4 regions of the Corticicoccus populi genome follow, and region 2 is predicted to be linked to each of the others. Evidence: riboswitches for the same ligand, from Rfam matches in the RefSeq annotation. Region 2 holds a riboswitch; each other region holds the start of a gene.

Region 1 (7,970 bases), on a different contig from region 2:
AAAGATGAAGAATAAAAAAAGATCCGTCACAATTAAGTGACGGATTCTTTTTAGGATTGCTGCGGTGATTCGAATAAGCTTTTATCCTCAAATCTGCTGCCGATTACCATGGACAGCCCGCCGAATAAAATCATTCCGGCAGCAACGAGTGTAATACCTGTGTAACCGAGGCCGGACCCGAGGAGTACACTGCCGAGTGTGGCACCGATTGAGTTGGCAAGGTTGAATACTGACGCAGCGAGTGTACCCGCAAGTGCAGGCGCCTCGACAGCGGCAAAAATGATTTTTGCATTCAGTAACGGAGTAGTACCGAAAGTGCCTGCACCGAATAAAAAGCTTGCGAGGTACGCAAATACAGGTGTACCAAGCATCACCGTGAATAAGAGCAGTATCACACCAAGTGCAGCCATGGTCATAATCAGACGTCTTGTTAACATGTTCGGCTGTACGGCACCGGACAGAAAGTTTCCGCTTACAGCACCGACACCGAATAAGAACATGCTGATGGTGATACCAAGAGCACCAAAGCCTGTAATATCACGGAGCATCGGCTCCATGAATGTGTAGGCGGTAAAGACACCGGAAAAACCGAAGACGATGATGAAAATAACCATTAACACATTCTTGTTTTTAAATACCGATAATTCATTTCTGACTTTAGGAATCTCTTTTGGACGATAGTTCGGTGTAACAAAGAACAGTCCGATTAAAGTAATTACACCAAGTGCAGCAATCATCCAGAAGACAATACGCCAGTCGAGTGTTGCACCGATAAATGAACCGAACGGAACACCAAGCATAATCGCAATCGTCAGACCGCCGTTAATGGCTGCGATACTGCTTGTTTTTTTATGCGGTGGAGAGATTGCCATGGCCAGGCTCATAGTCAGACCGAAAAACGGTGCATGCATCGTTGCAGACAGCAGCCGGGACAAGAGCAGTGTCTCGAAATTCGGAGCAAGAGCAGCGACAACATTACTGCCGATAAAGACAGCGGTCAATATGAGTAACAGCAGTTTAGGTGAGAAACGCAGTGTCAGCAGCCGGACTGCCGGACCGAATACCGTCACACTGATGGCATATACACTCAGCAGTAACCCTGTCGTTGCAACCTGTACATCTAAATCCTGTGCAAACTGGGTCAACAGTCCGGTAACTACATATTCGGTCATCCCGATTGCGAATGTACCAATCATAAAAACGGCAAGAACAACTCTGCGTGAAACATTAACCATGATAAATCCTCCTTTATATATCTGTCTTAAAACATGAGTGATATATTATTACATTTATAGTGTGGTGTCTAGGGGGATTCAGGAAGTTTTTTATAGAAAATGTTTTCATTATTTTCAAGAGTCATATAAAAAGAAGTGAATTTATATAAGTGTAGTTTTTCTTATTACTATCTCATGATAAAATAAGAAGTACTTATAATATAGAAAAGAGATGAGTATATTGAATTATATCAGCCTGCTTTTTGTTGATATTATTGTACCGATTCTCATTCTGATCGGAATTGGTACACTGCTTCAGAAGAAATTTCATTTCAGACTTCAGCCGATTGCGAATCTTGTAACATACTGCTTCATGCCTGCGGCAGTGTTCATTAATATATATTCGGCCGAGATAAATTTGTCACTTCTGACTGAACTCGTCATATATATGGCGCTGTTTGTGTCAATACTGATTATTACCGGCAATGTGTTTTCCAAAATACTAAATTTAAAAAGAGATGAACAGACAGTGTTGAAAAACAGTATTTCTTTAATGAACTCCGGCAATTACGGGCTGCCGGTCAGTCAGCTTGTTTTCAGTGCACACCCGCTTGGTGTATCGGTCCAAATTATTGTGCTGGTGATTCAGAATCTACTAACTTATACATACGGTCTCTACAATTTGATTTCTGTATCCAAATCTATCATTGATATCTTAAGAGATCTTTTGAAACTGCCGATTATTCATGCATTATGGATTGCGGCTCTCTTCAAAATAGTGGATATACCTATTCCAAACTTCGCACTGGTGCCGATTGAACAGCTTGCCGGCGGCTTTGCAGCACTGGCATTAATACTGCTCGGAATGCAGCTTGAAAGTATTGAAGTGAAAACATTCCACAAAGTCATCGGATGGGCATTAGTCGGCAGACTCATTTTGAGCCCGGCGGTGGCACTGGGATTAATCTATCTCTTAGGAATAGATGGTGTGATTGCACAGTCTCTGTTAATCGCAAGTGCATTCCCAACATCTAGAAATACTGCGACCCTTGCCCTGGAATATGATGTAGAGCCGGAACTTCATGCACAGACTGTACTGTATTCAACACTTCTCAGCAGTATTACAGTGACAGTTGTGATTTATCTGGCGATGAATTTATTTTAACTATGATAACAACGAGATATTCAGCTGAACAGGAGGAAATATTAATGAAAAAATTGGTAGAAAATATGATTCGATTCATAGAAGTTTCAAAGGAAAAGCATCTGATTATCGGTATATCCGGGCACGGTGCAGCAGGTAAGACAATGTTTGCTGAAAGATTATGCAGTGCTTTGGAACCGGGGACATACAATTATTTGAATACAGACCCGTATATTATTCACGGCACGTATAGAAAACATCTGGAAGCGGTATATGAATATAATGGTCAAATCCATCGTTTTAAACCGACGGCATGTATGCCTTCCGCCCATGAATTATCTGGACTGGAACGTGATTTGAAAAGTATTAAAGGCGGTCGTGATGTACTGACTATTCATAAAGAGTGGATGCCTGAAGAAGTAATGTCTGCGGGATACAGCGTCACTGTTGTGGAAGGAATGTCAATTGCTTTTCTTGATCCGGCACTTTTTGACTGCTCGGTTTATATTTATACTGATGGAGAGACGGAATTGAACAGAAGGCTCGACAGAGATATTAACGACCGCGGCCGTAAAACAGAGGCATTATATCAGTCCCACGAAGAGAGAAGAATACAATATGAATTATTCATGCACCCTGAAAGCGTGCATTTTGATATACTAGTCAATCATTCCAACGACCAATTCAAAATTGAACGGACATGTTTCTAATATGCCGCCATTGATTCATCCGGATAGATCATTCAGAGTATAAACAAGAGGACCGGCTGAAGCATTTTGATACTTTACTTATTGACAGAAAATTAGATATAGTTTAACATTCTCACTAATCAAATAAATCTGATTCTTATCCAGAGAGGTGGAGGGACTGGCCTGTCGATACCTCAGCAGCGGACCATTAGGTACTGTGCTAATTCCATGGAGCTTATATGAGCTTAAAGATGAGACGGTTGAAATAAGCCCTTTCTATCTTTGAGATAGGAGGGGTTTATTTATTAAATCAAAAAGGTGGGGTTTCAATGGCAGCAGGAGTGAATGGACCATTTAAGGCGGATCATGTCGGCAGTCTTTTACGGCCGGAACGGATTCATCAGGCACGTAAGGATAAGTCGGAAGGAAAAATTTCGGCGGATGAATTATATGAAATTGAGACGGAAGAGATTAAGAAGATTGTTGATAAGCAGATTGAAGTCGGCTTAAAAGCAGTGACTGACGGTGAATTCAGACGCCGCTTCTGGCATACTGACTTTTTAGAGCACATTACAGGTATTGAAGGATATGTGCCGGATCAGGGTTATTTATTCGTCGGTGAAGAAACAGAGCGATACAACGTCAGAAATATAGGGAAAATCGGTTTTGATAAAAATCACCCACACGTCCGTGACTTTAAACTTTTTAATGAAATTGTCGGTGGACGGGCTGTTGCGAAACAGACGATTCCGAGTCCGAACCAGCTGTTTAACGCTGGGATCAGAAACTATGATATTTATCCGGATGTTGAGGATTATGCCGACGACATTGTTAAAGCATATCAGGATGCAGTTACTGCATTTTATGATGCCGGCTGCAGGTATTTACAGTTTGACGATGTATATATCGCAGGGTTGAATGCGGATGAAATTCCGTTTAACGACACAGATTACAGTGTTGATGAGTTAATTGAACTGGCACTGCGCGTCATTAACGGTGTGCTTGAAGTAAAGCCGGATGATTTAGTGATTACGACGCATTTATGCCGCGGGAACTATCGTTCAAAATGGGCATTTGAAGGCAGTTATGCGAAAATTGCCCCGGTATTGTTTGCGAAAGAGAAAGTGGACGGCTTCTTCCTCGAGTATGATGATGATCGTTCAGGTGATTTTAAACCGCTGAAAGAAATTCCTGACGGCGGCCCACAGGTCGTGCTCGGACTGTTCACATCAAAGCATGGTGAACTGGAAGACAAAGAAGAAATTAAAGCGCGTATTGAAGAAGCAGCGGAATTTATTCCGAAAGAGCAGATTTCTTTAAGTCCGCAGTGCGGGTTCGCATCTACTCACCACGGGAATATTTTAACTGAAGAAGCACAGTGGAATAAATTAAGATACATCGTTGAGTTATCAGAAACGCTTTTATAAAAATAAACATAGATTGAAAGAGGGACTATTTTGACGAATACAGTATTTACAGGACCATTTAAAGCGGATCATGTCGGCAGTTTACTGCGTCCGGAACGTATCCATCAGGCGCGTAAAGATAATGCCGAAGGGAATCTCTCAGACGAAGAATTATACGATATTGAGACGAAAGAGATTCAAAAGGTTGTAGACAAACAGATTGAAATCGGTCTCCGGGCAGTGACAGACGGTGAGTTCAGACGCCGTTTCTGGCACATTGATTTCATGGAGCACATCGGTGGTGCGGAAGGCTATATTCCTGAGGAAGGCTATTCCTTTAAAGGAATGAAGACGGAAGCTTACCATGTAAAGAATACGGGGAAACTTAAATTTAACCCGGATCATCCGCATGTAAAAGATTTCATTCTTTTCAGGGATATTGTCGGCGACCGTGCGGTTGCGAAACAGACGATTCCAAGTCCGAACCAGTTCTTTATGTCCGGTATTAGAAATAAAGAAATTTACCCTGATATATTTGAGTATGCAGAAGATGTTATTCAGACTTATAAAGATGCGGTTCAGGCATTTTATGATGCCGGCTGCCGCTACCTGCAGCTTGATGATGTATATATCGCATCATTAAACAGTGAGGATATTTCATTTTTAGATACTGACCTCGACAGACAGGCATTGATTGAGCTCGCATTAAAAGTGGTTAACGGCGCGCTTGAAGATAAGCCGGATGATATGGTGGTCACAACACACTTATGCCGCGGGAATTACCGTTCCAGATGGAGATATGAAGGCAGTTATGCACACATTGCCCCGGTATTGTTTGCGAAAGAAAAAGTGGACGGATTTTTCCTTGAGTATGATGATGACCGTTCAGGCGACTTTGAACCATTAAGAGAAATACCGACAGAAGGTCATGCGCCGAAAGTCGTCCTTGGTGTATTTACATCAAAGCATGGTGAACTTGAAGATAAAGAAGAGATTAAAGCACGTCTGAAAGAGGCATTGGAAATTCTTCCGAAAGAACAGATCTGTTTCAGTCCGCAGTGTGGTTTTTCCTCAACGCATCACGGTAACGAGCTGACAGAAGCGGATCAGTGGAATAAATTAAAATATATTATCGAACTTTCAAATGAACTTTTATAATGAACGAACCAGGCCGGCAGTGACCGGGCTGGTTTTTTTAGGATAAGGTTTTAAATTCTATGATTAGAGGAATAGATATACGTTCGAGTTATACAAAAATACTTGAGTTTAAAGGAGATATATCATTATGAAGGCAGTGTTTCATGAAGGTGAAAAAGGTTTGGCAGGTGTGCAGTACGGTTCAGTGGAAAAGCCTGAGGTCAGTAAAGGTGAAATACGCGTGAAATTAAAAACAGCCGGATTAAATCATAGAGATTTACTTGTGCCTAACAGGCATGATGAGAAAGATCCTTACTTTATACTGGGTTCTGACGGTGCAGGAATTATTGATGATGTCGGGGAAAATGTAACAGGTGTACAGCCGGGTGAAGAAGTGATTATTAATCCTGCACTTGGCTGGGAGAAGAACAGTGCGGCACCGCCGGCTGGTTTTGAAATTATGGGATTCCCGTACCATGGAACTTTCGGTGAATATGTGACAGTGCCGGCTGAGAATGTACTGCCGAAACCATCACATTTATCATGGGAGGAAGCAGGGACGTTTGCATTAGCGGCAATGACTGCATACCGTGCACTGTTTACACGCGGTAATCTTAAGTCCGGAGAGACTGTATTTATTCCGGGAGCGACAGGCGGTACGGGAATATTTTTGATTCAGATGGCAAAAAGTGCCGGAGCGAGAGTGATTATTTCGTCTCGTTCAGAAGATAAACGGCAGAAGGCCCTGAGTCTCGGTGCAGACTTTGCAGTCGGCAATGACGAAGACTGGAAAGAAAGCCTGAAAGATGAACAAATTGATTTAATTATTGAAAGTGTCGGAGCTGCAACATTTAACAAGGCGCTGGGTGTACTTAAAACAGGCGGTACTTTGACAGCATTCGGATCTTCAACAGGGGATACGATAGACTTTAACCTGCGCAGCTTTTTCTATGGTCAGTTCAATTTACTTGGCACAACTATGGCAAGTACTGAAGAACTGAAAGAGGCTTCTGAATTTGCCGCGAAAAATAACATTAAGCCGATTATTGATTCGGTGTATAAACTATCTGACTTTAAAAAAGCATTTGATGAAATTGAAAAGGGTGGCATGATGGGCAAAATTGTATTTTCACTGGATGCTTAGAATATCCGGATTCATATCATTCAGCATATATTAAATGTATAATAGAGACGTAAAAAGTCAGGTTTCACATGAAACTGATGATTATTTTAATGCTGAGAGGTTTGAAAAAGTGCACATATTATTATTTATTTTATTTGGCGGACTGTTGATAAAAAGCGGCTATACGCATTTTATTTCGAAACGGAAAAGGTACTTTGCTTTTGATGACAGGCGTTATACTGAGGAAGATGATTTTTTGAAAATCGAACGTCTTAATATCAAAATGCTGGAGCGTGTTTTCCTGATTATGATGACGCTCACATATGCTGTAGCTTTAGTATTGTTGTTTACAGGGCAGGAATCATTATCAATATGGGTGCTTGCGACTGTGCTGGCATGGCAGTTTCTACTGAGCAGTGTCATTGATTTTAAGTTATACACAGCATTTCATGATAAATCACACCTGGTATTATCTGTGATATGGATTATTGCGGTTGTGATTGTTTACGTAGGTGTTTCACGTATTGATGTTTTTTAGTATGCAAATTAAATCATTATAGAGGTGTAAAGAATGAAGGAACAGAATATTATCTTTTTTGATATCGACGGTACATTATACAATGGAGAGAAAAAGATACCGGAATCAACAAAGAAATCAGTCAAGCAGTTAAAAGATGACGGCCATATTGTTGCGATTGCAACAGGACGTGCGCCTTTCATGTACGAAGATTTAAGGAAAGAGCTTGGAATTGATACTTACATCAGTTTAAACGGGCAGTATGTGGTTTTGGAAGGGGAAGTTGTTTATGAGAACCCTTTAAACAGCAGCAGACTTAAAGAAATTACGAATCTTGCCATCCAAAATGAACATCCGCTTGTATATTTGGATGAGAAAGAAATGTATTCAAATTTTCCCGAGCACCATTATGTTGAAGCGGGACTGGATTCTTTAAAAATAGATATTCTGCCGCAGGAAGAATCACATGATCACAAAGATAAAGATGTATATCAGACACTCCTGTTCTGTCCGGAAGGTGAAGAGGGGATATATGAAAATCAGTTTAATGATGTGTTTAAATTCTACAGATGGCATGAGCTTTCTATGGATATCACACCTAAAGCAGGGTCTAAGGCAGAAGGCATTCAAATTGTTACGGATAAACTTGGTTTTTCAAAAGAGAAACAGTACGCATTTGGTGACGGTGTCAATGATATTGAGATGCTTCAGGCAGTACACAACAGCTATGCCATGGGAAA
Region 2 (7,970 bases):
CTCGGGGCAGAAAGCTTTGAACTGCTGTTTTCTCGACCCATTCAGGCAGATCAAGTATTCCCTGAAAGTAATCCAGAAAGAATGAGTAGACAAGGACGATATACACAAGTTTACCGAACTTTGGCAGCCATCCGAGAAGCAGTGAAGAGATGCCGGTGAAGAACAGAACAACCGGAAAGAAGTTCAGACCGGAATTTATGAAGTCGCTCAAACTGATTACAGATGTATTGTCCATGCTGCCTAAAGCAGTCAGACCAAGTCCTAATGCAGATATCAGCGTACCGATAAAGCCGACTGTGACAGCGAGTCCTAAAGCAGTGAAGAACAGCTTCCCCCGGGATACTCTCGTGGCATAAATTTGACTCAAATGCTGTCGTGTTTCTTCATTGTATAATTTATTGACGATGACAATCGGCAGAATTGATACCAGACTGATTACCACTGCCATAATGGTACCGGTGAACGACACTTCTATTGAGACACCTGTTGTTGTGAACATCTGCTGAATCATTGCGTTACTCTCAATAAAAGACTGCATATCGCCGTATATTGAACCATATGCTGCACCGATGGCAATAAAACCAATCATCCATGAAATAATTACACTTCTGTTAATACGGAAAAACCAGCCGGGGACAGATAATAACATGCGGCTAGCCTGAGGATGTCCGGCACGCTCCGGCAGATAACCTGCACCCATATCCCGGTATCCTTCAAGTGTAAAAGCAATGACGGATACTATAATCAAAAATGCAGCAGTGTAGATGAGCGGCATGACGTTATTCTCAGTAAAAGGGAAGGTTAAATATGTCCAGCCCATCGGGTTGAGCATGGATAAGTCCGTATTCACTGTATCAGTCCCGGCGCGTATGATATACATCAGTCCGATGATACCAAGTGTTAAGCCTGAAGCACCTGATGACGACGGCATAAGCTGACTCGCAGCTAAAGCAATCACGGCACCAATCAGTCCGGCAGCACCGATGGATGTACCGAAAATGACTGTCCCTGATACTGAAAAACCGTCTGCATTAAAACTCATCATTATCACAGAAATGACTGCAGCAAGTATGATATTGATTAATGTTACTTCCAGTAACACTGCAAGTGAATTCGCCTGACGTCCGACTTGAAATGAACGGACGAGTTCAGTTAAACCGAGATCTTCTTCTTTTCGTGTATGACTGACCACATGAAGGGCAGAGATAATCATTGCCACAACACCGCAGAAGAGAAGCATTTCATGAGTGTACATTGCACCGACTGTATATTCAGCAGCAGAATCCACGGGTGTCGGTCCGACCATAGCGGTCATTGCGGGGTTCTGCATCGTCTCATACATCCCAGTCAGCCCTTGTCCTTTTGCTATCTCTTCAAAAGCAGGAACAAAGACAGCAGAAAACAGTCCCAGTCCGGTAATCCAGAATATTATCTTTTTCCAGTCACGCTTTAAATACTGGAGAAACAGTGTGCCTGAGCGTGCAAAGTTTTCTTTCAAAATACTCGCATCCTTTCCAGATGAAACTATCCTTTATAATGACGCATGAACAAGTCTTCAAGTGTCGGCGGTGCAGATTCAAAAGTAGTAACACCCAGTTTACTCACTTCAGACAGAATATGATTTAAATGTTCAGGTTCTGCAGAAAATACCGCATGGTTATCTTTTAAATGAAAATCAAATACCCCTTTAACATCTTTTAATTTTGATACATCATTCTCTGTTTGAATCGTAATAGTGGAGCGGCTTAGATGTCTTAATTCATCAAGTGTTCCTGATTCAACGATTTCACCCTGCCTGATAATGACAACTCTGTCTGCCAGACGCTCGACTTCGCTTAATATGTGGGATGAGAGAATAATGGACTTTCCTTCTGATTTTAACCGTTCCACTTCCTCTTGAAATATCGATTCCATGAGCGGGTCAAGTCCTGATGTCGGCTCATCGAAAATATATAAATCAGAATTCACAGAGAGAGATGCAATCAGCCCGACTTTTTGGCGGTTTCCTTTCGAATAGCCTTTTGCTTTTTTTCTTGGATCGAGTTCAAAGCGTTCAATCAGACGGTCGCGCTTTTCTTTACTGCCGCTGCCGTGAAGTTTAATGAATAAGTCAATAATCTCACCGCCGGATAAATTACCCCATAAGGCAACATCCCCCGGAACATAGGAAATCCGCTTATGAATTTCAAGGCTGTCTTTCCACACATCTTTACCGAATATTTGTGCGTCTCCGCCGTTCTTTTTTATAATACCGAGTAAAATTCTGATTGTTGTTGATTTTCCGGAACCGTTGGGACCGATAAAACCGACCACCTCACCGGGATAAACTGAAAAGGTGACATCACTTAACGCCTGGAATTTACCGAACTTTTTTTGTAAGCCTTCAATTTTAACCATTTCGTTCATCATAATGACTTCCTTTCAAATAATATGAGTGTTTTATTTATAAAAACTGTACTTTAATATTTCTGCGTATTCCTGCCAATCGTTTAAAAGGGCACCTCCGAAATCAGTAACAGATTCAAAAGATTCTATCTGCGGCATATATTTATCAGCAAAACCGAACATCGTCCATGTTAAAATTTCGATTGCTTTTTGAACATCAATCTCTTTTTTAAACAATGAATAATCAATATCATCGTACAGGCTGTTTAAACCGCGGATATAAGTATCATTGATTTTGTCATTAATTATATTTTTGACCTCGGCTGATTCTTCACTTATAGAATTGGTCAGAAAATCAAAGGCATAGGGAAACTGTTTTTGAGTTTTTAATTTCTCTACACCGATATTTTCAAGACGTTTAAACAAATCAGGCTCTGACTTGTCAATTTGATTGTAAAACTGCTCAACAACTTCGATACTGTAATCAAGCAGGAAAATGTACAATCCTTTTTTACTGCCGAAATAATTGAACAATGAGCCTTTTGAAATATTGGCTGCTTTTGTAATAACGTTGGTTGATGCAGATTCATAACCATTTTCACTGAATTCTTTTAGTGACACATTAATAATTTCAGTTTTTTTATTATCATCTACTTTATTAAAATTTTTATACATTTCAATCATCCTCACTTCTTTGACCACTATGGTCAACTTCATTATAGTTCTAGTGACCGGTGTGGTCAAGTGATTTTCTAAAACTGCTGGAAATACTTGATTATATGAAAAATTTATTATACGAATGTCTCATTTATTAGGATGGCTTCAATCTGCGTCCTTTATTTAGAATGTAAAATGTTATATAATAAATTTACTATTTAAATGGAAAGGAGATGCCGCCAATGGCTACATCTACAATCACCAGAAAGATTACGATCAATGAATATGAAGCTAGGCAAATTGCAGAAAGTGAAGCGTACGCTGTGAAAAAATCATCTGTAAAAATGGCAACTTCAAAACAACGAAAAACGTTAATTGATTCAATCAGAAGGGGTAAGCATAATAAGTGAATCTGATTATAGAATCTCTCGAAGCATTAATACAGGATGGTCTGACTAAAGAAGAGTTTCACACTTTAGTTGAAAATTTTAAATGTGATTTTAATGAAGATGTTGAGTATTTTTTATTGGAAAAAGCTTATAGCAGTTGTGTTGCGAGTCAGTCCAGAACTTTTTTAGTGAGAGACGAGGAGAAGTTGAATGAGATATTAGGATATTTTACGTTATCCCACAAAACAATTTCTTTTAATAGTGAAGTCTCTGCAAATGAGAGGAAAAAACTTACCGGTTCAAAACAAAGTGATGGGTTGTCAGGAATATTAATTGCTCAACTCGGTAAGAATACCAATGCAAGTGTTAACATCAAAGGGATGCTCTTATTAAATGAAGCAGAGAATTTATGTAATCAAATTTTCGAGACGATAGCTTTAAGAGTAGTAATACTTGAACATGATGATGTGGAAGAATTACATCGTTTCTACGGGGAGAATCATTATAAAATCCTGGATAAAGCTTCTGATAAGAATAATCATCTGTTTCTTAGGTATAAAAGGCTAGATAGAAATTTAAATTAAGGTATCCTGTCATAACAACAAAGGACGACAGAGAATTCAGTGATTCAAATAGCTTTCTCGAAAATTAATGACTTTTACTTTAAGAACAGCGACTATACAAATAAAATCTAGTAAACTGCTAGGATTAAATAATATGAATCATGAAAACCACATGCTTGGTCTTGATTTGGTTTTGTGAATCTAGTATATTATTAAATAAGTTATCTCTTATCAAGAGTCGGTGGAGGGAACATACCCTATGAAGCCCAGCAACCTCTTTATTAGTTTTTGTGAAGAAAGGTGCTAAAGGATGCAGAGTATTCTGAGCGATAAGGGGAAGAGCGGAGCCTTTTCTCTTTTTGATGAGAAAAGGTTTTATTTTTGTCGTTAGGAGATAGCTAATATACTTTTAAAGGAGCTTATTTATGGCAGAGCGCAATTTATTTACTTCCGAGTCAGTGACGGAGGGACATCCAGATAAGATTGCCGATCAAATATCTGATGCAATTTTAGATGAAATTATTGAAGGAGATGCACATGCAAGAGTTGCCTGTGAAACGGTAGTGAATACGGGTCTCGCATTAATCGTGGGTGAGATTAGTACAAAAACGTATGTGGATATTCCTAAAATCGTAAGAAAGACAGTTGAAGATATTGGCTATGTTGATGCAAAGTACGGTTATGACTATAAAACAATGTCTGTATTAACAGGTATCGATGAACAGTCACAGGATATTGCACAAGGTGTGAACAATGCGATTGAAACGAGAAGTACGGAAGATGTGTCTACAGGTGCCGGCGACCAGGGCTTAATGTTCGGCTTCGCTTGTGATGAAACAGAGGAATTAATGCCGCTTCCAATCTCTTTATCCCATAAATTATCAAAGCGTTTAACGGAAGCAAGAAAAACAGGGCTGCTTGATTACCTGCGCCCGGATGGTAAAACACAGGTGACGGTTGAATATGATGAAAATAATGTTGTGAAACGAATTGATACGATTGTCATTTCTACACAGCATCATGAAGATATTTCACCGGAACAGATTTATGATGATCTTCTTGAGTATGTGATTCGTTATGTTGTCCCTGAGGAACTGCTTGATGAAGATACAAAATACTTCATCAACCCGACAGGGCGCTTTGTTATCGGCGGACCACAGGGTGATGCAGGGCTGACAGGCCGTAAAATTATCGTAGATACTTACGGTGGTTATGCGCGTCACGGCGGCGGTGCATTCAGTGGTAAGGATCCGACAAAGGTCGACCGTTCTGCAGCATATGCAGCACGCTATATCGCTAAAAATATTGTGGCAAGTAAAATCGCATCAAAATGTGAAATCCAGCTGGCATATGCCATCGGCGTGTCACAGCCTGTATCGATTTCAGTAGATACTTTCGGGACTTCAAAATATAGTGAAGCTCAAATCGTTGAGGCCATCCGTGAGCTGTTCAACTTATCACCGGACGGAATCATTGAGATGCTTGATTTAAGAAGACCGATTTATAAAAACACCGCAAGCTACGGCCATTTTGGACGTGAAGATTTGAATCTTCCATGGGAAGCGGTGGATCAGGTGGATGCACTTATCGGTTCACTTTCCAAATAAAAAAACCCGGATGCTTTTTGCAGCCCCCTGAAACGAGAAATAAATCTCACTTCAGGGGACTGCAGAACTCCGGTTTTTTCAGTTCAACAGGTTAATCTTCGTCTTCATTATCATCCATATCATCGTGATTCTCATGATCTTCCATGTCATTGTCGTCCATATCACTGTCATCCATGTCATCTGAATCGTCATTGCCGCATGCACCGAGAACAAGAACGGAGAGTAATCCGCCTGTAAGTAAATATTTTTTAAGTTTCACAGTAAAGCCTCCTTGTATCCTTTAAAAGGATATTATTGAATGGAATGTATTGATCCTCATTTTAAAAATGATTGAGTAATTATACCCATTTAGTTAAAGATAAAACATAAACTTAAGATGGAGACTTGTTTTTAATCGTTTCAAATCCGTTCTTTTGATATAATAAATTAAGCAATTCGAGGAAAAGGAGAATAAATATGAATATGAATACAGATATTTTTACAGAGCCGATATTTATCATTGTTGCTGCTGTACTTTTAATTATTTTGATTTGGTTCTTAGTCTATTTCTTCAAACACCGTAAAGAAGTGAACACACTTCAGGAATCATATGATAAAGAAAAGAAGGAACTGGTTGAAAATTACGAGTCACAGCATGAAGAAGAGCGTCTTGGTTATAAAAAAGAAATTTCCACGCTGAATGAAAAATATTATAACGATACTACGCTGCTCGATAACAAATTATCCAGCCTTCAGCAGTTCACTGTCGATAAAGGTGAATATTTAACGGATCTCGCACTGATTCAGCTGAAAGACAGACTGGTACGTGATGAGAAAATCCGTGAGTCTGATATGCATATTCTTTCAAATGTATATATACCGAGCCGCAACTACACGAATACACGTAAAATTGACCATCTTGTGTTAACAAGAACAGGCATTTATTTACTGGATTCCAAGTATTGGAGAGGCCATATTCTTCATGGTGTTAATGAAACGAACTTTGAAGAGCTTCCTTATATAGAATCATTCTTTGACTTGTTGAACTTAGATAAAAAGCAGGAGCAGACACTTATTTTTGATAAAGACACAGATGATAAAGTAGCTGTGAATCATTATAATGAAGTGATTGAAGAAACAAAAGTATCTTCAGAAAAACTGCGTAATATTTTAAAACTGCAGTATGAAATTGTACCGATTATCTATTTTAATCCGAAGGATAACGGCAACTACTCTATATCAAATTATTCGGATGACCAGGGTGTTAAAGTGCTGGTCGGCACTGAAGAGCTGGATGCATTCTTCATGAAATATGTATTCCACGGCCGTTTCCAATATACGGTTAAAGATCTGGATGAAATCGCAGATGCGATTCTCAGCCTGAACCCGTGATGAATTATTTTTGTATATACTGATAAAAGTCCTATAATCTAATTATAGGGCTTTTATTTATGAATGATAAATTGACATGACAACAGGAGGAAACGATGGATAGAACAAAACGGATTGCTGTAGTCGGCGGCGGAATTTCAGGTGTATCTATATTAAACAGACTTGTGAACCATACGCCGGGCAGACGATATAAAATAGATATTTATGACAGCAGGGAAAGTATGGGACACGGACAGCCTTTTAGAGAAGACAGTGAACATCTGCTCATCAATGTGCCATTTGATGGCATGTCATTAAGTGATGATGATGAAGATTTTAAAAAGTGGATGACAGAAAAAGGCTGCCGGCCGGTTCAACATCCGCCGAGGGCTTTATTCGGTGAATATGTAGAAGATTTTCTGAATGATTTGTTAAAACATGAAAATGTGCAGCCGGTATACGCCTATGTTACGAATGTTTTAATTGAAAAGGATGGGTATCTCGTCCAGACAGAGACTGAAGAAAGATACTATGATGCAGTGTTTTTGGCAGTGGGACAGATGGATTACAATGACCCGTATCAGTTGAAGGGGAAGAAGCGGTATATTCATAATCCGTACCCCGTTAATGAAAAACTGCATCAGTTAAAAGGGAAAATCGGTATTGTCGGTACCGGTTTGACCGCCATTGACTGTATCAGGCATTTAATTCATGAAGAAGGTGCGTCAGAGCTGTATGTTTTCTCAAGAAGCGGTGAACTGCCTTCAGTGAGAGGGATGGAATGTCAGATCCAGCTCAAGTATTTTACAGCAGAAAATATAAAAAAAGAATTACACCGCGGACTTGTACCGCTTCAACATATGATTGATTTATTTAAAAAGGAATTATCCGAGCATCAGATTAACACTTCACTCTTCGACAGACAGACGGGAGATGCGCATCAGGATTTGAGTTTTGATCTGGAACATGCAGATGAAGTCGGGAAGCTCCAGTACTTAATTATTGAAGCGAATCCGGTG
Region 3 (7,970 bases), on a different contig from region 2:
TTACTTCAATCAGTGTCGGTGTAAAAGAAGAGGAATTTAAATTTATAGATGACTTGAAAAAAGAGAGCCTGGTTCCGGATTATGTCACAATAGATATTGCACACGGACACTCGAATGCTGTCATCAATATGATTCAATATATTAAGAAAAATATACCGGAAACATTTGTTATTGCCGGAAACGTGGGAACGCCGGAAGCTGTACGTGAGCTTGAAAATGCCGGAGCTGATGCAACGAAGGTTGGTATCGGCCCGGGTAAAGTTTGTATTACAAAGATTAAAACTGGTTTTGGAACAGGCGGCTGGCAGCTTGCGGCACTGCGTTTGTGCGGAAAGGCTGCGACTAAGCCGATTATTGCTGACGGCGGTATTCGTACGCATGGTGACATTGCAAAATCTGTTCGTTTTGGTGCTTCGATGGTGATGATTGGTTCTTTATTTGCAGGACATGAGGAATCACCGGGAGAAACGGTCGAAAGAGACGGTAAGAAATTTAAAGAGTACTTCGGCTCTGCATCTGAATTCCAAAAAGGTGAAAAGAAAAACGTCGAAGGTAAAAAGATGTTTGTTGATTATAAAGGACCATTACAGGATACGCTGACAGAGATGCAGCAGGATCTTCAGTCCTCCATTTCCTATGCAGGCGGTGATAAGCTTGACGTCATCCGTACGGTGGACTACGTGAAAGTGAAAAGTTCTATCTTTAATGGTGATAGAGTATATTAAAAAATGCATCAGGCAGAGGCCTGATGCATTTTTATTCTTTCATATCAAGACTGTGAAGGTCATGGTACCTTACTTTTGACTCGACCATCATTTCTTCCATCGTTTTGACATCTTCGTCTTTAATCGCAGTAGACAGCTTATCGAGCTGGTGCTTAAAGTTATCAATGTGTTCAACTAAATAATCTTTATTCATAATAAATAACTCCGGCCAGAGTTTTTCATTTATATTGGCGATGCGGGTCAGGTCGCGGTAGCTGTCCCCTGTATACTGCTTTGTATTACGCTCTACTAAGTCACTGTTGATTAGAGAAATCGCTATAGTATGGGTGAGCTGACTGGTGAATCCGATAATCTCATCATGAAATTCCGGCGTTATTTCCGAAATGTTTCTAAAGCCGATATCTTTAACAAATTGGGATAGAAACTGAACATTTTCAGTTTTATTTCTAGGTGTCGGTGTAATCAGATAGTTTGCGCCCTGAAAGACTTTGGCACTGGCGAAAGCAAGTCCGCTATTCTCGCGGCCGGCCATTGGATGACTGAAAATAAAGTCTACATTTTCCGGAAGTAACGGTTCAATACTGCCGATGATATTGCGCTTTACCCCCGTTACATCTGTAATAATAGTGCCGTCGCTTAAATATGGAATATATGAACGGACAACATCTTCAAGAATTAATGGATACACTGAGAAAATAATGAAGTCTGCTTTTGGAATGATTTCAGAAGGTGATTCAAACCCCTGGATGATCAAATTCTGTTCTTCTGCCGTACGCAGAGTCTCTATATCTTTATCTATAGCGTATACTTCGTGGTTAAGGCCCGATTCTTTAATCGCTAAGGCGAAAGAACCTCCGATATTTCCAAGCCCCACAATGACAATTTTCATGTGATCCCTCCGAATAATTTATATGTGAGAGTATATAGATAAATGAATGAAACAGCAAGAATCAAAAAAATCTGAAAATTATTTCATTTTATATATTGACAAAAGAATTTTCACAGCATATAATTGCAAACAACATACATTACAAATTGGAGCGATTCTTATGTTGGGACTTACAAAACAACAAATTAATAATCGATTTTACTTTAGCTATTTTTGATGCCGTTTGTACACATCATTGCGTACAAACGTTAAACGAAAGTTTGTATCAATGATGGCTAAAGCATTTTGTAATGTCTAGCCATTTAATAGATAAGTGGCTGGAGGATCGGTTCTCTATATAGAATTTTATCTGCTGCCACTTATTTATAACATAAGTGGCAGTTTATTTTTTATAATATTATTGGGAGGTCTTTGAGTATGATTATTCACGTAACACACGATGCAAAAGAATCTGAGGTACAGACACTGGTAGAGAATATTGAAGCAGCAGGATTTAAGGTACACCGTTCAGACGGTGAACGCCGGACGATTATTGGTTTAATTGGAGATACTTCAAAAGTGGCTGATAATGACTTTAAAAAATACAGAATAGTAGATGGGGTGTACAGAATTCAGGCGCCGTATAAGAAAGCAAACAGAAGATTCCATGAAGATGACAGTGTGATTGATGTTGGCGGAGTAAAGGTTGGCGGATCGAACTTCATGGTATGTGCGGGGCCGTGCTCTGTTGAAAATGAAGATGATACAGTTGCACTTGCGAAACAACTGAAAGAAGCAGGAGCAAATACACTGCGTGGCGGTGCTTACAAGCCGCGTACGTCACCATACAGCTTCCAGGGTCTTGGTAAAGAAGGACTTAGAATTTTAAATGTTGCAAAACAGGAGACTGGCCTTCCGGTTGTTTCTGAATTAATGGGAACAGAACATATTGATGATTTCGTTGAAATGGTTGATGTGATTCAGGTTGGTGCACGTAATATGCAGAACTTCGACTTATTAAAGGTACTTGGACAGACAAACAAGCCGGTACTATTAAAGCGTGGTATGTCTTCAACGATTCAGGAGTGGTTAATGTCAGCTGAATACATTATGGCAGGCGGAAACAACAATGTAATCTTCTGTGAGCGCGGTATCCGTACATTTGAAACAGCTACAAGAAATACATTGGATATTCAGGCTGTTCCGGTGATTCAAAAAGAGTCACATCTTCCAATTGTTGTGGATCCAAGTCATGCGGCAGGTGTCAGATACTTAATTCCGTCTATGGCTAAATCAGCAGTTACAGCAGGTGCAAACGGTCTGCAGATCGAAGTGCATCAGGACCCTGAAAATGCATGGAGTGACGGCCAGCAGTGCTTAACGCCGGCAGAATTTAAAGATTTGATGCAGCATATCAACCTGCTTGTTGAAATGGAAAATAAAACAATAGAGCAGGCACCTATTATCCAACACTAGAAGAAAGGGGGAATCCCATTTGAATACTCATAAATCACTCCGGAAGGAAATCGACCGTATCGATGAAGAGCTTGTGAAATTATTTGAAGAAAGAATGAACATATCAGTAGAAGTGGCAAACTATAAAATAGCAAATAATATTCCGGTGTTTGATGAAATGCGTGAAAAAGAAGTGATTGAAAAAAATGTTGCACGTATTTCGGATAGTAAACTTAAAGAGTACGGTGAACAGTTCTTCAATCATCTCATGGGACTCTCCCGTCATAGGCAGCAGGAACTAATCAATGAAGAAAGACTTTCCAAAGATTAATATATAAAATAAAGCCCTCTGCATATGCAGAGGGCTTTATTTATCTGTTCTCGAGATCTGTTAAGTCATAGTAGGTATTCTGATAAGCTTCATTCAGCCAGTTGTTAAACAGCAGGTGACCGTGGCTTTTCCAGGAAAATGTCGGTGCGTAACCAGGGTCATTACCCGGGAAATAATTATAAGGCACCTGAATATCAAGACCGCGTTTCACATCACGGACATATTCACTTTTAAGCGTGTCCCGTTCATATTCCAAATGACCGAATATGAATAAGTCTCTGTCGTCCCCCGTTGTCAAAATATCAGGACCGTGTTCTGGATGTGAAGTAAGTACTGTTAAATCTTCATTGAATTTGATGTCACTCATATCCATTTTGCTGTTCCTGGACTGAGGAACGTGGTAGACATCATCAAATCCTCTTAAAAATGGATGTTCAGGTGCTTCATTACGGTAGTTGAAGATGCCGAAAAGCTTCTGCTCAAGCGGCTCTTTTTTCATCCCGTGATAATAGTGCAGGGCAGCCTGTGCCCCCCAGCATATAAAGAATCGTCTGAAGACGTGGTTCTCAGACCATGCAAAAATTTCTTCAAGTTCTTTAATATAATCCACATCATTGAATTCCAGGTGTTCCACAGGCGCACCGGTGACAATCATCCCGTCAAAATACTGATCGGAAATTTCATCAATAGTATTATAGTATTTTTGAAGATGACTGGTGGGTGTGTTTCTGCTTCTGTGTGTTTTTGTATACATAAACTCCACATCAATCTGAAGCGGTGTATTACCCAGCAGCCGCAGTAAATGAAGTTCTGTTTCCTCTTTTTTCGGCATTAAGTTCAAGATTAATATTCTAATCGGCCGGATATCCTGTGTAATGGCACGTGATGCTTCAATTGTATAAACATTTTCTTTCTGCAGGTTCTTTTTAACCGGCAGTCCTTCAATTATTTTAATAGGCATTAGATCGCATCCAATCCTTTACTGAGATCTTCAATAATATCGTCAATATGTTCGAGACCGATAGAAACACGAATCATTTCAGGTTTAATACCGCCTGCTGCCTGTTCTTCTTCGGTCATCTGCGAATGTGTTGTAGAAGCGGGATGGACTACAAGTGATTTCGCATCACCGACATTCGCAAGGAGCGAGAACAGTTCCATGGACTCAATGAAGCGGATGCCCGCGTCATAGCCGCCTTTGACGCCGAAAGTGAAAATGGATCCGGCACCTTCAGGCAGATATTTTTCTTTGAGTTCATGATAAGGGCTTGAAGTGAGACCGGCATAATCCACCCATTCGACTTTTTCGTGGCCTTTGAGGAATTCAGCTGCCTTCACCGCATTTTCAACATGGCGCTCCATGCGTAATGACAATGTTTCAATTCCCTGTGTAAGGAGAAAGGCATTGAATGGAGACAGTGCGGCTCCAGTGTCACGCAGTAATGTCGTTCTGATTTTAAAGGCGAATTCTGCAGGATGGAAAGTGTCTGCGAAAACAAGACCGTGGTAGGAATGATCCGGCTCGCTGAAGCCCGGGAACTTTCCGTTTTTCCAATTAAAGTTACCCCCGTCTACAATCACACCGCCGATGGATGTTCCATGTCCGCCGAGAAACTTCGTAGCAGAATGAACAACAACATTGGCACCGTGCTCAATCGGACGGCATAAATAAGGTGTTGCGAATGTATTGTCTACAATCAGCGGAACTTCGTTTGTACCTGCAATCTCTGCCAGAGTCTCAAGATCCTCGACATTACCTTCCGGGTTGCCGATAGTCTCAACAAATATCGCTTTTGTATTGCTCTGGACTGCATTCTTTACATCGTCCGGGTTTTTAGTGCTGACAAGTGAAACATCAATCCCGAATTTACTTAAAGTATGAGTGAACAAAGTATGTGTCCCCCCGTAAAGGCTCGTAGTCGCGATGATATGGTCTCCGCTGTTTGCGACTGCCTGTATTGCATAAGTAATTGCAGCCATGCCGGATGCGACACCGAGACCTGCTGTACCGCCTTCAAGTTCTGCAACGCGTGTTTCGAGGGCTGCAGTCGTTGGATTGGTGATACGTGTGTAGATGTTGCCCGCTTCCTTCAGAGCAAACAGGTTGGCTGCATGCTCAGTGCTGTCAAAATTATAGGAAGTCGTCTGGTAAATCGGTAGTGCACGTGAGTTCGTTGCCGGGTCAACCTCCTGTCCGGCATGAAGCTGCTTCGTTTCAAATCTGTAGTTCTCAGTCATGAACATTCCTCCTTATTTTTTATTTATATAATAAAACAGCCTCCCTGTGGAAACAGGCAGGCTATTGTTCGCTCATCTATCAGGATAACCTGCTGGAATTAGCACCTTACTTAAAAGGTTGCCGGGCGTCACGGGGCCAGTCCCTCAGCCACTCTGGATAAGTGTATATTGAATTGTAGATTATGTTACACAGTCCGTTTGTTTTTGTCAAATAAATTTAAAAATTTAGTTTTTTATTCTTTCAATAATAACGCGGGAGGTATTTAAGGCGTTACAGTCTAATGTACAGATTAATGTTTAAAGAAGTATTGACAATGACGCATCTACTGATTACGATTGCTATCAGTATATAAGATGAAGAGGTGTTGATTATGAATGCAGTGTTAGTGGCTGTAATTGTGATGATTGTATTAAGCTTATGCCGTTTAAATGTCGTACTGGCATTATTTGCAGGTGCACTGACAGGTGGTTTGATTGCCGGTATGGGTTTTCTCGATACAATTACTGTGTTTACGTCAAACATTGTCGGCGGTGCGGAAATTGCATTAAGCTATGCCTTGCTGGGAGGTTTTGCGGCACTGATTGCCTACAGTGGCATTACAGACTTTGTCGTCGATAAAATATTGAAAGTATTCAAAAAAGACAGCACCAAGAGTGCAAGAATTACAGCTAAAATAAGTGTCATTGCGGCACTGCTTATTATTTCGATGCTGAGTCAGAATTTAATTCCGGTACATATTGCATTTATTCCTATTTTAATACCGCCGCTGTTAAGTTTGTTTAACGAACTGCAGATGGACCGCCGTCTCATTGCAGTTATTCTGACTTTCGGTCTGACATTTACATATGTCATTCTGCCGTACGGGTATGGGCAGATATTTCAAAATACGATAGTCACGAGTTTTGAAAATGCGGGAGTGTCTATTGCACTGGCCGATGTGACAGCTAATATGTGGATCCCATCCCTCGGATTTATAGTTGGATTGATTCTTGCAGTTATTTTTTACAGTAAACCGAGACAGTACAGGACGAAACGAATTACTCTTGCAAAGCCAAAAGAGGTGAATATTAAAATAGCGATGATAGCTGTTATTGCCATCATTGCAACATTTACTGTTCAGCTTCTTACTGAATCAATGATTTTTGGTGCAATCGCAGGGATATTAGTCTTTTTCTTTTCATTTCAGTTTAAGTGGTCAAAACTTGATGATGAATTGATCAAAGGTATTCAGCTCATGGCATATATTGGTATGGTAATGCTTGCGGCGAATGGTTTTGCAGGCGTTATTACAGAATCCGGCCATGTTGAACCGCTGGTAACGAACGTAGCCGGTTTTTTAGGGGACAATAAAGCACTAATAGCGATGTCAATGTTGGTAGTTGGTCTGCTGGTCACTCTCGGAATCGGGTCTTCATTCGCTACAATACCGATTATCGGAGCAATTTTTATCCCGCTTGGTATTGAACTTGGACTGTCACTTCCTGCAGTGATTGCTTTGATTGGAACGGCAGGTGCACTCGGAGATGCTGGCTCCCCGGCGTCTGACTCGACACTCGGGCCGACTGCAGGACTGAATGTAGATAACCAGCACGATCATATTTGGGATACATGCGTACCGACATTTATCTTTTTAAATATTCCGGTGGTTATTACAGGGTTTATTGCTGCGATGATTTTATAGATTACAAGAGGAAAGATGAATCGCCACGGCATTTTTATTGTGAATACTAATTTGGCTATTCGTGTAATGGTAATTATTAGAAATTCTCTTTTGTATGAGCTTGCTATTTTACACTACTGTGATATACTTAAAGATGCTCAATCAACTTAAAGAAGGTGAAGCTATATGGATACAGAATTGAACCTTACGCTTCTCACTGAACGTTTAACTGCATACCAAATCAGCCGTGCAGTTGATATAGACGAGCAGATGGCTCAAAAAATTATTGAGCAAGAAGTGAGTATTGATGAATTAGAACCACAAATTATTTACCAGTTAAAAGAATTGAATGATAAGTTACTGAACTAAGATTAGACTGGAAACTCAGTCTTTTTTTATTTACATATTTTTAAAGACAGTGAGGGATTAAGTTAAATTCCGACTTTAGCCCTATGCATAAATATCGTATAAGTGATAATATTATGGAACATTGTAAATAAGTAAAAGGAGTATTTTTAAATGAATCTTTTGATTATTGAGGGTAGTCCCTTTCCGGTATCAAAAACTGAAGTGATTGCAGAAGAGATTAAATCCCAGATTGAACAGCCGGAGCACAAGGTTGATATTGTAAAATTGTCTGAATGGGATATCCCTATTCTAGGCAGTGGAAAGACAGAAGATGTTGAGAAACT
Region 4 (7,970 bases), on a different contig from region 2:
ATACATATATTTAAATAGAGGTTATAACATATAAATATTTATTCAAATTAATAAAAAAGAAATTTAAAAAGGGGGATAAAGTATGAGTAAAGTAAATTTGTATTTATTTATTTCATTATTAACCGGTATCATGTTTCTTTCGGCATGCGGCAGTAATGAAAACACTTCATCAGAAGATGATGATACAGAGACTGAAAATGCTGCCGACAGTGATGATACATACAGTTATACCGACTTTGAACCGACTGTCTCAAACCAGGGGGAACCGACGGGTGAAGGGACACTCAGAATCGGTTATGTCAGGAATGAAAGTTTTATACCTGTACTAAGCCCGACCCACTCTGCCAGCAGTGATGAATTTGAACTGATGCGTTTCTTCTTTGAACCGCTGCTGACTTATGATGAGGAATATCAGTATACAAATGACGGAGCTATGGAATTTGAAATTGATGAAGATGCCCGGACAGTGACATTCACAATTAAAGAAGGCATCAACTGGCATGACGGCGAACCTTTAACCATCAATGACTATATTGCATCCTATGAAGTCATCGGCTCTCCGGATTATGAAGGGGTGAACGGCATGACCGACGGATTTACCCTGCTTGAAGGATTTGAAGAATACCGTGCAGGTGACAGTGATGAAATTTCAGGTATCGAAGTCATTGATGATTACACTGCAGTGTTTACTTACGAAGAAATTGCACCGTCATTTACTGCAGGCGGTCTTTGGCAGTATGCCTTCCCTGAACACCATTATGAAGACGTTCCTGTAGAAGAAATCCCAGAAGCATCCCAGTCTTTAGAAGATGTGATCGGCTTTGGTCCGTATAAGCTCGATGAAATCATCCCGGGCGAACACGTTATCTTCAGTAAAAATGAAGACTACTGGCGCGGTGAACCACAGCTTGACGGCATTGACCTTCGATTCATCGATACATCTACTATCGGACATGCGGTTGAATCAGGCGAAGTCGATGTTGCGCTCGGATTCCCTTCCGATCAGTATCCTGACTTAGCGGATATTGAAAATGTGGAATGGATCGGCTCTATCGATTCCGGATATTCCTATATCGGCTTTAAAATGGGCGAGTGGGATACAGAAGAAAACAGAGTCATTTATGAACCCGAAAACTACAAGATGGGTGACGTTAACCTGAGGCGTGCCATGTGGCATGCATTAAATCTTGATGCTGTCGGTGAACGCTTCTATAACGGCCTCAGATGGCAGGCCACTTCTCCAATCACACCGGCAAGAGAAGGCTGGCATCATGAGGATCTCGATGTACCGGAGTACGATCCTGATGAAGCGAACCGAATTTTAGATGAGGCCGGCTATGAAGATGTTGACGGTGACGGCTTCCGCGAAACACCTGATGGTGAACCGCTTGAAATTAACTATGCAGCGATGTCCGGCGGCGACACAGCAGAACCGCTCAATAATTATTATATTCAGGAGTGGAGAAACATCGGCTTAAATGTGCAGCTTCTTCACGGAAGACTCCATGAACCGACATCTTTCTATTCGATGGTACAGTATGATGAACCTGAAGTGGATATATTCAGTGCAGGATTCGGTGTTGGTCAAAATGTAGATCCATCCGATACTTACGGTGTGGATGCTTACCATAATTTCTCACGTTATGAGTCCGAAGAAAACACCCGTCTTTTGGAAGAAGGCAACTCAGCAGCATCTCTTGACACACAGCACAGAATTGACACCTATAAAGAGTGGCAGGAGCTGATGGTTGAAGATATTCCGATTGTACCTTTAATGTACAGCACTGTTTTAAAACCAGTCAGCACAAACGTGATGAACTGGTCAGACAATGAATTTTATGAAGAAGATTTTGAAATCTACCGCGTAGGGTTCGAAGAAACGCCGGAACCTGAAGAGTAATAAAAAACAGGCCCGGATGCTTTTAATTAAAGCATCCGGGCCTGTAACTGTTTATATCAATGCTGCATCAATAATTTCCTTAAAACTTCTGACAAGCGCATCTTCTTCATAATTACCATCAAAATCAACTCTTCTGCCGTTCACAAATACTGTAGGAACGACTTTAATATCCCGTTCTTTTGTCTCATTTAAAATCTCAACAGAGCGGGCACCTGCTTCATGCTGTTCATGAAGGCCGAGTTCCCCTGCTGCTTTTTCAAGCGTGTGATGAAAACTCTGCGTCCAGTCTTCCCGGGTGTTTAAGAGTGTTTTAATGTTCTCATAAGCTGCTTCCGGCTCACCCACATCAAGGTATGCATTTGCGACAGTTCCTTTTAACAAGCCGGAACGTGTCTTGTCGAAATGCTTAATCACATGTCTGACTTTCCCGTCGTCAATATATCTCTGAAATAAATCATCGACTGCATTAATATATGCAGTACAGTATGGGCAGCCTAAATTAATATACGATTCAATCTCCACTTCTGCTTCAGACGAACCCAAAACCAAGTGCTTAACTTCTTCTGTCATATTATCATCTCCCATTTCATTACTAACTTCATTATATCTTAACTTCGGTTCAGTCTCATGCCAACTGCTTATCAATTATTATTTGAACACTACATTGTCAAAACGGATACTGCCGATCGCATCAAGTTCAATTCCTTCAACCTGCGTTGTATCCACACCCGCTGCAAAATTCGTATTAATCACCGGAACTGTCGGTGCTTCGTCAATTAATAACTGCTCTACTTCGCTGTATGCATCAAGACGTTCATTATCATCTGTTGATTCACGTCCGGCATCAAGCAGTGCATCGACTTCAGGATTAGAGTAGAATGAGCGGTTCCCTCCTGCACCCATATAATCTGTATGGAATAATGCATAAAGTGAATTATCTGCATCCCCCGTCACCGTTGTCCAGCCGAGCAGGAACATGTCATGATTTCCGTTACCGAGTGTTTCTAAAAATGCGCCGTATTCAAATTGCTCAATTGAAACATTAATGCCGATTTGCTGCAGACTTTCCTGAATATAGACAGCCATATCAATTCTCTGCTGGTCTTCATTAACCCATAATGTTGTAGAGAACCCGTCAGCAACATCTGTCTCACTTAAAAGTTCACGGGCACGGTCTACATCATATTCCAGACCCGCCACACTTTCATCATATCCCCAGATCACTTCAGGCACTGAGTTTTCAGCAACTTTACCCATATCATCATACACACCGCTGACAATTGCTTCTTTATCAATCGCATGAGCAACAGCCTGACGCACTTTCACATCATCAAACGGTGTTTTTTCAGTATTAAAGCCTAAATATTCAATACGTGTAGACTCTGTCTCAAGCAGTTCAGCACCCTCAGTGCCTTCAATCGTTACCGCTGTGCTCGAATCCACATCCTTCACGACCTGTGCACCACCGGCCTGAAGTTCTGCGATTCTTGAGCCGGATTCAGGAATCACTCTGAATGTCACTGTATCAAATTCTCTGTCCCCGCCTTGGAAGTCTTCAAACTTTGACCCAACCACTTCATCACCGCTCGTACGGGATTCGAGTACAAGATGATTCGTACCGTCGGCATTGTCACCAAGTACCGTACCGGTATATTCTGAAATCTGCTCCGACACCTCTTCATACTCTTCACCGCCGGATTCACGCAGTTCATAATATTCATCCGCAGTTAAATCCACACCCGCTTCATCTAAAGCATACTGGTAATCTTCATCAATGATTTCCTTGCTGATAATCGCACCTGTGTTGTGGGACAGGTGGTTTGGAAGCGGCGCGAATGGATATTCTGTCGTGATGTTCACTTCATTATCCAAAACTTCAATATCCTCAATCATTTCAAACAAAAATGCAGACTGGGAAGCAACCGCAGGATCTGTTACCCTTTCAAGCGTTGCCTTTACATCCTCACCTGTAAATGCAGAACCATTGTGGAATGTTGTACCTTCACGAAGTTTGAAATTCCATACCGTGTCCTCTACCTGCGTCCATTCTTCAGCAAGCCCCGGTACAAGTTCCCCGTCAATATCCTGGGCAACCAGTTTTTCATATATATTTTCCCTCACCTGTGCAGACACTGAATCATTACTGCCGTGGGGATCAAGAGAAACAATATCCGAAGACACTGCAATCACTAAATCATTCCCTGCATCCCCGTCCTCTTCTGTCACTTCATCAACATTGGAATCGCTGGTACACGCTGACAATACGAAGACAACAAGGAGCATTATGTAACTTACAAACCATTTCCTTTTCATCATTCAAACCTCCATTTAATTTATTGCATAATAAAAGCCCCTTCTTAAATTTTAAGAAGAGACCAATCTATAACCCCTCTTATCTTTAAGCAAAACGCTCTGGAATTGGCACAGTACAAACGTCTGCTGCCGAGGCTTCAAAGGGCCAGTCCCTCCACCTCTCTGGATAAGATGCAATATTAAGTTTATGAGTTATATGATAAGACCTGACTCATTGTAAGTCAATGAGAATTTTACACTTTATCGTATTTAAATACTTACGCAACAGCCCTCCATAAAAATGTTATTCCATGAAAAGCATACTTATTCATTTTCAAACCTCAACATGTCCTTCCTCAAAAAAACGATATAAGTTTTGCTCCAATGGATGAGTCATCATTAGATTCATTTTCACTACATTATGTTTTTTCTCGGTTCCATTCATCTTAGTTTGTTCAACTGATTCTTCATCTATTTTTGCATTACCTAAATAATAAAATCCTTTACCCTCATCATCATCTCTTTTTACAAAAATATATATTGGTAGATCATGTTCTTTATGTGCCATTAATATATTCTTTATTTCTGGGGATTCCTTTGTTCGATTACTTCTCGTAAACCATTGGAGTATGTGTGTATCCAAAAATTTATCTTCATAGCTAATCGAGGCCTCTATTTCATCACTTTTATGATATGTAATGAAAATAGGCAGTGTGCCATGCTTTTGCTTATAACCATACATCGTACTTGTTTCATCATTATCCCAATTCAATAGACGACATACATCTTTTCGTCCATATTTTTCATTTAAAGTTAACGGGTACTTTTGGTCATATTCATAAGAATTGATTTCAGCCACCTCTAAAATATCTTGTACTTGTGAGGCATACTTAACACCTTCTAGTGAATCCCGAAATTCGTCTGAGAGTGATATTATATTATTTTCAATATTAATGAGTGGAATACCATATTTCTTCTGATTTTGTTCAGTATAAAAATCAAGTGTCAGCATTCTAAGTATAGAATTTAAAGTTTGGTCGTTCATATGATAACCATCTTCACGCATTCTACGTTGAAAATCACCTTTATTCACAGGTTCTTTCAGTAAATTTTGAATGAGCTTTACTTCTGTTATCCTTTTTCCATCAACAATCTCTTTAGAAAGAAAAGTTAAAATTTTATGTTGTGTAGTCGTTAAAATTTCAGTCGGTTCTTTAATTTTTTCTAGAAATTCTACATAGTGGTTAAATTTATTTAGTATCACTAAAGGATTGATTGCATCAGCATCTTGACTTAAGTCTACTAATGAAGGAATGTGACCAAGCTTATTTTTAACGTAATAATATATCTTTTTCAAGTTAGCTATAGAGTCCACTTTCGCTACTGATATCGCTTTGTATATTTTCTCTTTTGCCACTTTTTCAAAGTTGATTGTTGATACACCACTGATCATATTACGACCAATCATATCTTTCCTCATCTTATCTTTGTTAAAAGATTTATCTCCCGTCAGAGCCACTGGAATCAAATAATTGTTCTTATAATTACCAATAAAATCAATAACCGTCAAAAACTCTTTACCCTCATGCTTACGTAATCCTCGGCCCAGTTGTTGAACGAATATAATACTGGACTCTGTTTGACGTAACATCACCACTTGATTGACTGAAGGAATATCGACACCTTCATTAAATATATCGACTGTTATCAGGTAATCCAATCGATTCCCTTCTAGATCTTTAACCGCATTTTGGCGTTCTTCCTGCGAATGCATTCCTGTTAAAGATTTGGTTTTATATCCAAGTTTATTCAATGAATTTTCTATTACGCTTGCTTCTTTTCTATTTGAAACAAACATAAGTCCTCTCACCTTATCACCTGCATGAGAGTAGTATCCTAGTTTTTCTGAAATGTGTTCTATCCGTTCATCAAGTACCAGTGACTCAAATGGGCTATCGTCACTAATTACCTCACCATTATATTCATAATCAGTCACTCCAAAATAATGAAACGGAGATAATATTTCTGCTTCTAATGCTTTTTGAAGTCTAATTTCATAAGCAATGTTGTAATCAAATAATCCAAATATATCTGCATCATCCGTACGTTCTGGTGTGGCTGTCATACCCAGCAAAAATTCTGGCTCAAAATAATTTAAAATTGAAAAGTAAGAATTTGCCCCACTTCTATGTGCTTCATCAATAATAATATAGTCAAAATGTTTAGCATCAAATGCCTTTAAATGTGCTTCTTTAGATAAAGTCTGAATCGTTGCAAATAAATATTTTGCCTCTCTGTTTTTTCTGGAACCACTATAAATACCGTAATCTTCAATCGGACCACCTAACAACCCACGGTAATCTTCCATTGATTTAGCTAAAATCTGTTCTCTATGTGCAATAAAAAGCACTCTCTGCGGTTTAAACTGTTTCACATCGAATGCAGATAAAAATGTTTTTCCTGTACCAGTTGCAGAGATAATTAAACCCTTGTCTGCCCCTGTTGCCCTTAAGTGTTTCAAAGACTCAAGAGCCTCCACCTGCATCAAATTCGGTTTAACTTCCTTAACATTTGAATCATCATAACGATATGGACTCCTTGCTTCAAGCAATTGAAGTACTTTGTCATCATGATTTAATTCATTATAAATACTTTCATAATTCCTAATCCAATCCTCAGTTAAAACAACTGCCTCGTCCCAAAGCTCATTAAACTGGCCTTTGAAATTTCTAATTACCTCCCCATTATCTAGTGAAGTGAGCTTTAAATTATATTCATAATTTTTCTTTAATGCCGTATCGGTTAAATTTGAGCTACCGATAAACATTGTTGAATATTTACTGTTATCAAAGATATATCCTTTTCCATGAAACCCATTTTTATCAGTGATTTTTACATCTATGTTTGGAATTTTTAATAATTCTTTAAACACTTTTGGCTTATTAAAATTCAAATATGTAGAGGTGATAATCTGTCCCCGTACACCTCGTTTATTAAGTTCATATAAGGATGTTTTAAGTGATGCTAATCCGCCTTCTGTAATAAACGCAACCGAAATCATGAAGGATTCACATGATTCTAACGCGTCTAACATTGGTGATAGAACATTCTCTTCTGGGTTATTAATGATTAACTCAGGCGGATAATGCGAAGTCTTATTCGTATTTCTATCAATAAACCCTCGTTCATATGCATTTAATAAATTATCTCTGACATTCTCCACACTTTTCCTCCTCAACTTAGAACACAAAACTTCTAAACTAGTATTGGTTTGAATTATACCGATTAACTCGCATCACTTCAAAGACTAGTTTCCAGTTAATTGACACTTTTCACTATTAACCCTATGATAAAATTAAAGCGCTTTTAAAGAAAGGACACGTTTATGATTACTCTTACAGATAAAGAAATTGAAGAGAGATACAAGATTCATCACGCGATTAAAGATATTAAATCAATTCTGAACGACTATCGAAATGATCAGATTGTTGAATCTATCCGAACTGTGTTGCCCGCAGGAGATGACAGCTCAATGCTCTATATGCCGTGCATCAGCTTATCTCAAAAAGTGAGTATTATTAAAACCGTCAGTATTTTCCCGAATAATAAAGACCTTCCTACAACTCAGGGCAGTATATTGCTTACGGACTTATCAGATGGTAAACACAAAGTAACAATGGAAGCTTCATATTTAACCCGGCTCCGTACCGGGGCAATGACTGCGATAGCCACTGATAAGCTCGCAAGACAGGATTCAAAAACTCTCGGCGTCATCGGT

Evidence for each region. Region 2 has a riboswitch for S-adenosylmethionine ahead of metK (methionine adenosyltransferase). Riboswitches for the same ligand answer to the same signal wherever they lie in the genome.
Region 1: linked by a shared signal. The riboswitch ahead of ACFSX4_RS09745 (5-methyltetrahydropteroyltriglutamate--homocysteine S-methyltransferase) and the one ahead of metK (methionine adenosyltransferase) in region 2 are both predicted to bind S-adenosylmethionine.
Region 3: linked by a shared signal. The riboswitch ahead of ACFSX4_RS10475 (O-acetylhomoserine aminocarboxypropyltransferase/cysteine synthase family protein) and the one ahead of metK (methionine adenosyltransferase) in region 2 are both predicted to bind S-adenosylmethionine.
Region 4: linked by a shared signal. The riboswitch ahead of ACFSX4_RS08950 (glutathione ABC transporter substrate-binding protein) and the one ahead of metK (methionine adenosyltransferase) in region 2 are both predicted to bind S-adenosylmethionine.

The regions. Positions count from the first base shown of each region.
Region 1 is NZ_JBHUOQ010000004.1:19,195-27,164, reverse strand. It holds gene ACFSX4_RS09765 (metallophosphoesterase) at 1-15, shown strand, start outside; gene ACFSX4_RS09760 (MFS transporter) at 51-1,235, opposite strand; gene ACFSX4_RS09755 (AEC family transporter) at 1,447-2,379, shown strand; gene ACFSX4_RS09750 (phosphoribulokinase) at 2,424-3,068, shown strand; SAM riboswitch class I at 3,202-3,305, shown strand; gene ACFSX4_RS09745 (5-methyltetrahydropteroyltriglutamate--homocysteine S-methyltransferase) at 3,377-4,474, shown strand; gene ACFSX4_RS09740 (5-methyltetrahydropteroyltriglutamate--homocysteine S-methyltransferase) at 4,505-5,611, shown strand; gene ACFSX4_RS09735 (zinc-binding dehydrogenase) at 5,739-6,734, shown strand; gene ACFSX4_RS09730 (hypothetical protein) at 6,844-7,251, shown strand; gene ACFSX4_RS09725 (Cof-type HAD-IIB family hydrolase) at 7,285-7,970, shown strand, end outside.
Region 2 is NZ_JBHUOQ010000001.1:91,335-99,304, forward strand. It holds gene ACFSX4_RS00600 (ABC transporter permease) at 1-1,498, opposite strand, end outside; gene ACFSX4_RS00605 (ABC transporter ATP-binding protein) at 1,525-2,406, opposite strand; gene ACFSX4_RS00610 (TetR/AcrR family transcriptional regulator) at 2,440-3,060, opposite strand; gene ACFSX4_RS00615 (hypothetical protein) at 3,285-3,452, shown strand; gene ACFSX4_RS00620 (hypothetical protein) at 3,449-4,015, shown strand; SAM riboswitch class I at 4,220-4,330, shown strand; gene metK (methionine adenosyltransferase) at 4,420-5,601, shown strand; gene ACFSX4_RS00630 (hypothetical protein) at 5,693-5,860, opposite strand; gene ACFSX4_RS00635 (nuclease-related domain-containing protein) at 6,058-6,972, shown strand; gene ACFSX4_RS00640 (FAD/NAD(P)-binding protein) at 7,068-7,970, shown strand, end outside.
Region 3 is NZ_JBHUOQ010000004.1:145,263-153,232, reverse strand. It holds gene guaC (GMP reductase) at 1-725, shown strand, start outside; gene ACFSX4_RS10495 (prephenate dehydrogenase) at 757-1,614, opposite strand; gene aroF (3-deoxy-7-phosphoheptulonate synthase) at 2,032-3,069, shown strand; gene ACFSX4_RS10485 (chorismate mutase) at 3,089-3,379, shown strand; gene ACFSX4_RS10480 (homoserine O-succinyltransferase) at 3,420-4,340, opposite strand; gene ACFSX4_RS10475 (O-acetylhomoserine aminocarboxypropyltransferase/cysteine synthase family protein) at 4,340-5,617, opposite strand; SAM riboswitch class I at 5,687-5,781, opposite strand; gene ACFSX4_RS10470 (Na+/H+ antiporter family protein) at 5,989-7,299, shown strand; gene ACFSX4_RS10465 (hypothetical protein) at 7,465-7,647, shown strand; gene ACFSX4_RS10460 (NADPH-dependent FMN reductase) at 7,798-7,970, shown strand, end outside.
Region 4 is NZ_JBHUOQ010000003.1:129,671-137,640, reverse strand. It holds gene ACFSX4_RS08960 (oligopeptide ABC transporter substrate-binding protein) at 83-1,900, shown strand; gene ACFSX4_RS08955 (thioredoxin domain-containing protein) at 1,952-2,470, opposite strand; gene ACFSX4_RS08950 (glutathione ABC transporter substrate-binding protein) at 2,549-4,213, opposite strand; SAM riboswitch class I at 4,290-4,386, opposite strand; gene ACFSX4_RS08945 (DUF3427 domain-containing protein) at 4,527-7,415, opposite strand; gene ACFSX4_RS08940 (ornithine cyclodeaminase family protein) at 7,578-7,970, shown strand, end outside.